DNA from 2 places in the Pedobacter sp. ASV1-7 genome. Region 1 is predicted to be linked to the other one. Evidence: riboswitches for the same ligand, from Rfam matches in the RefSeq annotation. Region 1 holds a riboswitch; the other holds the start of a gene.
The links. Region 1 has a riboswitch for S-adenosylmethionine ahead of metH (methionine synthase). Riboswitches for the same ligand answer to the same signal wherever they lie in the genome.

Region 2: another riboswitch for S-adenosylmethionine. It lies ahead of ABDJ41_RS18145 (O-acetylhomoserine aminocarboxypropyltransferase/cysteine synthase family protein); the one in region 1 lies ahead of metH (methionine synthase).

Annotation. Positions count from the first base shown of each region.
Region 1 covers NZ_JBEHBV010000005.1:239,188-243,573, reverse strand. The annotation lists gene metH (methionine synthase) at 1-2,016, opposite strand, end outside; SAM riboswitch class I at 2,133-2,242, opposite strand; gene ABDJ41_RS13530 (Bax inhibitor-1/YccA family protein) at 2,617-3,366, opposite strand; gene ABDJ41_RS13525 (hypothetical protein) at 3,417-3,989, opposite strand; gene murQ (N-acetylmuramic acid 6-phosphate etherase) at 3,998-4,386, opposite strand, start outside.
Region 2 covers NZ_JBEHBV010000008.1:194,218-198,603, reverse strand. The annotation lists gene ABDJ41_RS18155 (hypothetical protein) at 1-428, opposite strand, end outside; gene ABDJ41_RS18150 (trans-sulfuration enzyme family protein) at 543-1,670, shown strand; SAM riboswitch class I at 1,820-1,934, shown strand; gene ABDJ41_RS18145 (O-acetylhomoserine aminocarboxypropyltransferase/cysteine synthase family protein) at 2,160-3,467, shown strand; gene ABDJ41_RS18140 (homoserine O-acetyltransferase family protein) at 3,492-4,386, shown strand, end outside.

The DNA.
Region 1 (4,386 bases):
TTCTACATCATTATCCAGATATTCAATGATTCCTTTTACAAGCGCATGTGATAAACGTTCTTCAACAGTACCTTTACGCCATTCCTCATCTCTTACGATCTCTTTTCCCTTAGATTTGATGGTATCTGCATACTCCACCAAACGTTCTGTCGCATCCTCTCGACGATTAAGCAAAACATCCTCAACAAGTGTAAGGAGTTCAACTGGAATTTCCTGATAGACCTCAAGCATACCAGCATTGACAATTCCCATGTCTAGTCCAGCCTTGATGGCATGGTATAAGAAGGCCGAGTGCATAGCCTCTCTAACCGTATTGTTACCTCTAAAAGAGAAGGAAATATTGGATACACCACCACTCACTTTAGCATAAGGAAGGTTCTCCTTAATCCAACGTGTTGCGTTTATAAAGTCGACTGCATAATTATTATGTTCCTCTAATCCAGTTGCAACAGTAAGAATGTTGGGGTCAAAAATAATATCCTGAGGAGGAAAGCCGATTTCATTTACTAATATATCGTAAGATCTTTTACAGATCTCTATTCTTCTTTCATAATTATCTGCCTGTCCTTTTTCATCAAAAGCCATTACAACTGCGGCAGCGCCATAAGTCATAATTTTACGGGCACTTTCTTTAAACTTTTCTTCACCCTCTTTTAAAGAGATTGAGTTCACGATCCCTTTTCCCTGCATACATTTCAATCCAGCCTCAATAACAGTCCATTTCGAAGAATCGACCATGATTGGTAGTTTAGAAATATCAGGTTCAGATGCAATTAGGTTCAGGAATTTAGTCATGGAGGCCTCAGAGTCAATCATTCCCTCATCCATGTTTACATCAATGATCTGTGCGCCACCTTCCACCTGCTGACGGGCGACAGTTAGTGCAGCTTCAAAATCTCCACCTAAAATCAGTTTGGAGAATTTTGGTGATCCGGTAATATTGGTACGTTCACCTATATTTACAAATATACTATCAGGTGTAAGGGTAACAGGTTCTAAACCACTTAAACGCATGTAGGGCTCAAGTTGTGGAATTTTACGAGGCGCTACATTTTTTGCTTTCGCAGCAATACAGCCTATATGTTCCGGGGTTGTACCACAACAACCACCCACGATATTTACAAAGCCATGCTGAATAAAATCAGCTACAAGATGGGCAGTTTCATGAGGCATCTCATCATAAGCACCAAATTCATTTGGTAAACCTGCATTTGGGTAAGCCGAAACATAACAAGGTGCTTTAGCAGAAAGTTCCTCAATATGAGGTCTCATGTCTTTCGCTCCCAGTGCACAGTTGAAGCCTATGCTGATGGGATCTGCGTGTATTACTGAATTTAGGAAAGCTTCAGCAGTTTGCCCACTTAAGGTTCTTCCCGAAGCATCGGTAATCGTACCAGAGATCATAATCTCTATTTTTTTGCCAATTTCTGCTTCATATTTTTTAATAGAGAATATAGCGGCTTTGGCATTTAATGTGTCGAAAATAGTTTCAATTAGCAATAGGTCAGCACCGCCATCAACTAAGCCTCGGACCTGCTGATCATAAGCATCAACAAGTTCATCAAATGTAATAGCTCTGAAACCGGGGTCATTTACATCAGGAGAGATCGACAAAGTTCTGTTGGTTGGACCTACGGCACCGGCAACAAAGCATTTTCTGTCTGGGTTTGCTGCCATAAACTCATTTACAGCTTCTTTGGCAATTTTTGCTCCTTCAAAACTCATCTCATAGTCCAGCTCCTCCATCTGGTAATCTGCCAGAGAAATGCGTTGGGTACTAAAAGTGTTGGTCTCAATGATATCAGTACCGGCTTTTAAGTATTCGGTATGTATCTCTTTGATGATGTCGGGACGTGTTAAATTTAATAAGTCATTGTTCCCTTTTACATCACATGGGTGATTTTTGAAGCGTTCGCCTCTAAAATCGTCTTCAGTTAAAACATAACGCTGAATCATAGTGCCCATTGCACCGTCGATAATTAGGATACGTTTTTCTAATTCTTCTCTAATGTTCATTTAAAAAAAATCATATGAGCAGGTAATAAGCTATTTTTGATAGAGGCGAAAGCCTAAACAAGTGCCGAACTCATTACATACAAAGCTTATTCGGAATTCTGGGTTGTGACGAATTCAACTTATCTTTCGGGAATCGGTTATCCGGTTCCAGTAGAATTTAGCACCTTGTAAGCACAGGTTGCCAAGACTTCGTAGGGTCTAATCCCTCCGTCTTTCTCTATAAGCATTACAAAGGTGCAACAAAGAACAGTCATTTCCAAAAAAACTGAGATCAAAGCATATAAAATTTTATGAAACCCTCTGTTTGTGTCTTAAAATAGAATTATATTCTGTGAATCAATTGTTTAATGGAGTTGTAAGCCTTAGGTTTTTAATTGATTTCACTTTAGTCGAATATTGCTTTTCTATTGGTCTGAGCAAAAGGATAGCAAAACAATAGCAAAAGGATTGCAAAAGAAAACCCGAGTAAGAATGTCAATTTTACATGGGCCGATTTAGACTAGGATCGACTACTATTAGTCGTGTAATTATTTAGATAGAATTAAAGAGAAGCCCCCTGATGTTTAGATCAGGGGGCTTCTCTTTGTAAGTTTTGAAGAATTATCTTCTGTCTCCAAATATTCTTAATAAGTAAAGGAAGATATTTAAGAAGTCAAGATACAGTGATAAAGCACCCATGATCGCTAATTTTTTAGAATCAGTATCTTGCATTGTAGCACCACTTTCTTCTAAACCAGCGCCTATTCTTTTTAATTTCTGAACATCATATGCAGTTAAAGCAGTAAATATAGCGATACCGATAAAAGCCATGAACAGGCTAAAGTTTTCGCTTTGAATGAACATATTCACCACACTTGCAATAACTAAACCTACAACACCAATCATCAGGATTGGGCCAAATTTACTCAGGTCAATGTTAGTAGTATAGCCCATAACAGCCATAATACCAAAGATACCCGCTGCGCCAATAAAACAGCTCATGATTGAGCTTGAAGTATAAGCAAGTAGAATAAAGCTTAAACTAACTCCAGTTAATACAGCATATAAAACAAATACACCAAGTAATGCTCCGAATGAAAGACGGCTCATTCCTGCGCTCATGAGTAAGACCAAGCCGAGAGGAGCAAGCATTGCTACCCAACCTAACATTCCCATTTTACCAGTTTCCTGATTAATCAGATAGCTCATCATTTCAGGAGTGCTCGCCATATAGTAAGCTGCCAGACTCGATAATGTTAATGCCACGAACATCCATAAGAACACGTTAGCAAAGAATTTTTTGGCTACTTTACCTGTAATATCTTCTACAAAAACAGACTGCTGCGACCAGTTTTGATTGTTGTTATCCATTTGTTTTAATTTTTATTTTAAATGTACTAATTGTTTTAGTTATACAAAAGCTATGCCCCCAGGCGTTTTGTCAGGATTTCTTCAATTTTTTTAAAGAATTGAAGTGGTTTTAAGGTGCGCCATGCCAAATCGTCAAGTTGCCCGCCGAAATTGATATAGTAATCAATATTATTTTGTTTAAATTCTCTGATTACATGTTCCTGGAAGTTAATGCCTGTAATCCAGCCATCTTCAACCTCCTGAAACCATTCCTCATAATAGCTATCCTCTTCAGAAGAATGAAAATTTAATACGTTTTCGCCAATCAATATAAACTTATTGATACCCTCATCCATCATCATTTCCAGAATTTCGCGTTTTAATAGCATAATGTCATTTCCAATGGCATCATTCCATTCACCCATAAATTCAATAATAGCATAATGTCTGTCGTAATCAACATACAACACTTTTAAATACAGGGTCCCGGATCCAAAATCATCCCATTGAGGATGAATAAGGTAGTTATACATCTGTTTATCGAAATAAAACTCGGAGTATTCTGTATTGTAAAAAGGGGAACGTTCATCTTCAGCCGCAATGTAATCATCGCGCCAAAGATAGAAAGGTTCTATTTCATGCATAATCTTTATTATTTACCCGCTTCTACAGCTTTACGCACACTGCCATAACGAAGCAGCAAGTCGGCAGCCTGATCATGGTCGATATTTAATTCTGCCATAACCATTTGTGTTCCACGGTCAACAAGTTTATGATTGGTCAGCTGCATGTCAACCATTCTATTACCCTTTACTTTGCCCAATCTGATCATTACGGTCGTGCTCAGCATATTTAAAACCAGTTTTTGTGCTGTTCCTGATTTCATGCGAGTTGATCCTGTTAAAAATTCAGGGCCAACCACCACTTCTACCGGATAAGTACTTTCAGCTGCAATCGGACCACCTTCATTACAAACAATGCAGCCTGTAAGCACACCATTCTTATTAGCCGTGTTTAATCCTCCAACTACGTAAGGTGTTG
Region 2 (4,386 bases), on a different contig from region 1:
ACCGGAGTTTTAATTGTCAACGTTTCTTTAGTCGCAGAAGAAAGCAGCATTCTATAACCTTCAGTTACATTTTTAGCTTTATCACCTTGATAGATCTTTTTAAACTGGAAAGTGTCCTCTTTTGGGCTTGCCGACCAGTAAATAGTCTGCATTTTACCTCCACATTCACTTCCTAATGTGTAGCTGCCATTACCACTATTGGTCAATCTCCATGCACTTCCAATAAAGCACTTATAAGAAGACTCACCGAATAAGGATTTAACATTCATTTCTGGAATACCCTCAAAAGTAATGTCGTTTAAAATCCAGTTACCGGTTACATTACTTCTTTTAACAGGTTGAGTCGTGGCTGCACCTTTTGGTGAACAGCTTTGCAGCACCATTAATACACCGCAAAAAAGGGCTGCTATCAAGAATATTCTTTTCATATTATGTATTTTTACATATCAAATACATAAATCCTGCCAAAACTTCAAGATAATAATTTTTACCTTTACAGTTATTGCTGTCCAGCTTTAAAACAATCATTTAACCCCATAGTAATGAGAGCAGAAACATTAGCTATCCATGCAGGAAATTTATACGACATCAGCACAAAAGATGTTACCCCACCAATAAACTTATCGACAACATTTTTAAGAAATGAAGAAGGTGGCTATTCTGGTGGACACATGTACAGCAGACTTAGCAATCCAAACAGATCGGCTCTGGAGAAGATCGTTGCAGAATTAGAAAAAGGAGCAGATGCTTGTGCACTTTCATCTGGCAACACTGCAGGTATGACTGTTTTCCAGGCACTAAAACCTGGCAGCCACATCATTGCACCGGATGACATGTATTGGGGATTTAAAAAACAGTTGCTAACCATTTTTGCAGACACTTTAAGTATTGACTTTGTAGACCTCAATGATTTTGAAGAAATCAATCGTCATATAAAGGAAAACACGGTAATGATCTGGACTGAAACGCCGTCAAATCCGCTACTCAAAATCACAGATATTTCAGCAATATCGGCAATTTGTAAAGAAAAAGGATTGATTTTGGCTTGCGATAGCACTTTTGCTTCACCATCGTTGCAAAACCCAATCTCATTAGGTGCAGATATTGTAATGCACTCTTCAACAAAATATATAGGAGGACATAGCGATGTACTTGGTGGCATACTAATCACTGCAGAGAAAAATGAACTTTGGGAGAAAATCAGGAATATACAGGAAGTTGGAGGAGCTGTTCCTTCCCCTTTCGACTGCTATTTGTTAGTGCGTAGTATCAAAACTCTGGCTTACAGGATGCGCGGACATTGTGAAAATGGTATGGCTCTCGCCCATTATCTGCAAAATCACCCGGCAATAGAAACTGTATATTATCCCGGATTATCAAGCCATTCCGGACACGATATTGCAAAAAAACAAATGAGAGGCTTTGGAGGTATGCTGTCTATCCTTGTAAAAGGTGGAAGTGATGAAGCAAGAAGAGTTGTTAACCAGGTAAAATTATTTGCACAAGCCACAAGCTTAGGGGGTGTAGAAAGTTTAATCGAACATCGCGCCTCAATAGAAGGACCAACTACCACCACCCCACCGAATTTAATTCGGATATCCGCTGGACTTGAACATATCGATGACTTAATAGCTGATTTAAACCAAGCTTTAGCCTATCAAAATAAATAAACAAAGCTTAAACAACAATCTTAAACACTTAACAAACAGATATTTAAAAAATATTCAGAATTTAATTTTGATTATATTTGTATTTAGCCCTATATTTGAATTAATTCTTTAGTGAAAGCTAATCAAGTCAACCTTCTTAATTAAGGTTTGATTTATAAAGAAGTGGCGAGAGACAGGCTCTTTGACCCACTGGCAACCCTCCCAAAATGGAGAAGGTGCCAATTCCTGACCAATCAGCATGGTGCTTGTTTGGAAAGATAAATTTAAACGTATGAAAACTATTATTTCTAATATCAATTATTATTCTTGTACGCCCCATACCATGTGTATGTGCAGCTGCATGCAATAATCTTTAAATCTTCCTTTTGCATTTCTTTAATTCATCCGGAAGGCCCACATGGGTACGCAATACAATATACATTCATATTTTACCTGAAGTATATCCTTACTAATACAATCAATCAAACCATATAAAAAAAATAAATTAATATGTCGACTTCTCATAAATTCGAAACACTACAAGTACATGCAGGTCAGGAAATAGATCCAACAACAGGTTCTAGAGCAGTTCCTATTTATCAAACTTCTTCTTACGGTTTTAAAAATTCTGAACATGGTGCAAACCTTTTTGCTCTTAAGGAATTTGGAAATATATACACACGCATCATGAACCCTACTACGGATGTTTTTGAAAAACGTATCGCTGCTCTTGAAGGCGGTGTAGCCGCAGTAGCAGTTGGATCTGGTATGGCTGCACAATTTATTGCATTAAATAACATTTTAGAGGCAGGTGATAACTTCGTTTCTTCTTCTCACTTATATGGCGGCTCTTATAATCAATTTAAAGTTGCTTTCAAACGCCTTGGTATTGAGGTTAAATTTGCCAATGGAGATGATCCCGAAGATTTCGAGGCTAAAATTGATGAAAAAACAAAAGCAATTTACCTGGAAACTATTGGTAACCCAGCTTATAGCATCATCGATTTCGAAAGAATATCTGCAATTGCCAACAAACATGATCTACCTTTAATTGTAGACAATACTTTCGGTGCTGCCGGATATTTATTTAAACCTTTAGAGCATGGTGCACACGTTGTCGTTCAATCTGCTACAAAATGGATTGGCGGACACGGTACAAGTATTGGTGGTGTGATCGTTGATGGTGGAAATTATAACTGGGGAAATGGTAAATTTGCACAATTCAGTGAGCCTTCTGATGGTTACCATGGTTTAGTGTTTAATGATGTATTCGGTTCTGCAGGTCCTTTCGGAAACATTCAGTTTGCCATCCGTGCACGTGTTGAAGGCTTAAGGGATTTTGGACCGGCTATATCTCCTTTCAACTCTTTCCAATTACTTCAAGGTTTAGAGACATTGTCATTACGTATGCAACGTCATGTTGACAATACACTTGCTTTAGCAAAATGGCTTGAAGGTCATGAAGCTGTGAAAAGTGTAAGCTACCCTGGTTTGGAAAGCAGCCCATACCATACAAACGCTAAAAAGTATCTGCAAAATGGATTTGGTGCCGTATTATCATTCGAATTACATGGTGCTAAAGAACAAGCTACTGCATTGGTGGACAGCCTTAAACTGGTAAGTCACCTTGCGAATGTTGGAGATGCTAAAACGCTGATTATACAGCCAGCAGCAACTACACACCAGCAATTAAGTGATGCAGAGCAAATCAGCGCAGGTGTTACTCCTAATCAATTAAGGGTATCTGTTGGTATTGAACATATTGATGATATCAAAGCTGATTTTGAACAAGCATTTGCTGCCATAAAAAATAAATAATTACAATTTTTCTACGTGTTATTAATGAGTACCTTATCCATATACAATTACACCAAGCCTTTTACGCTTGAAAACGGCAAAAAGATTTACAATCTTGAAATTGCCTATCAGACGTATGGTAAGCTAAATGCTAAAAAGGATAATGTAATTTGGGTTTGTCACGCACTTACAGCCAATTCCGATGTACTGGATTGGTGGAAAGGACTATTTGGTAATAATGCTTTATTTAATCCTGATGACCATTTTATCATTTGTGCTAATGTATTGGGCTCCCATTATGGAAGTACCAATCCATTAAGCGTAAATCCGGCAACAGGATTAAGTTATTACCTTTCTTTTCCTGAGTTTACCATCAGAGATCTGGTAGCTGCACATCAAGTGCTAGCAGCACACCTTAATGTAGAACAAATCAAAGTTCTTATTGGTGGTTCTTTAGGTGGTCAGCAGGCTTTAGAATGGGCTATTTCAGATCAAAACATGATTGAAAACCTAATTCTTATGGCTACAAATGCTGCACATTCACCATGGGGTATAGCTTTCAATGAAAGTCAGCGTCTGGCTATTGCGGCCGACCGTAGTTTTTATGCTCAGCAACATAATGGCGGTTTAAAAGGACTAAAAGTAGCAAGAAGTATCGCTTTACTATCTTACAGGACATATGATGCTTATGGATCAACGCAACTGGAAAGTGTAGACCATAAAACTGATAATTTCAGAGCTTCATCTTACCAAAACTACCAGGGAGAAAAGCTTTGCAAACGCTTCAATGCTTACAGCTATTGGTATTTAAGTAAAGCAATGGACAGTCATAATGTTGGTCGTGGCCGACAAAGTGTTACTAAAGCATTGGCAAGAGTAAAAGCCAATACATTAGTCATTGGAATTGAAAATGATATTCTTTTTCCTTTATCAGAACAGG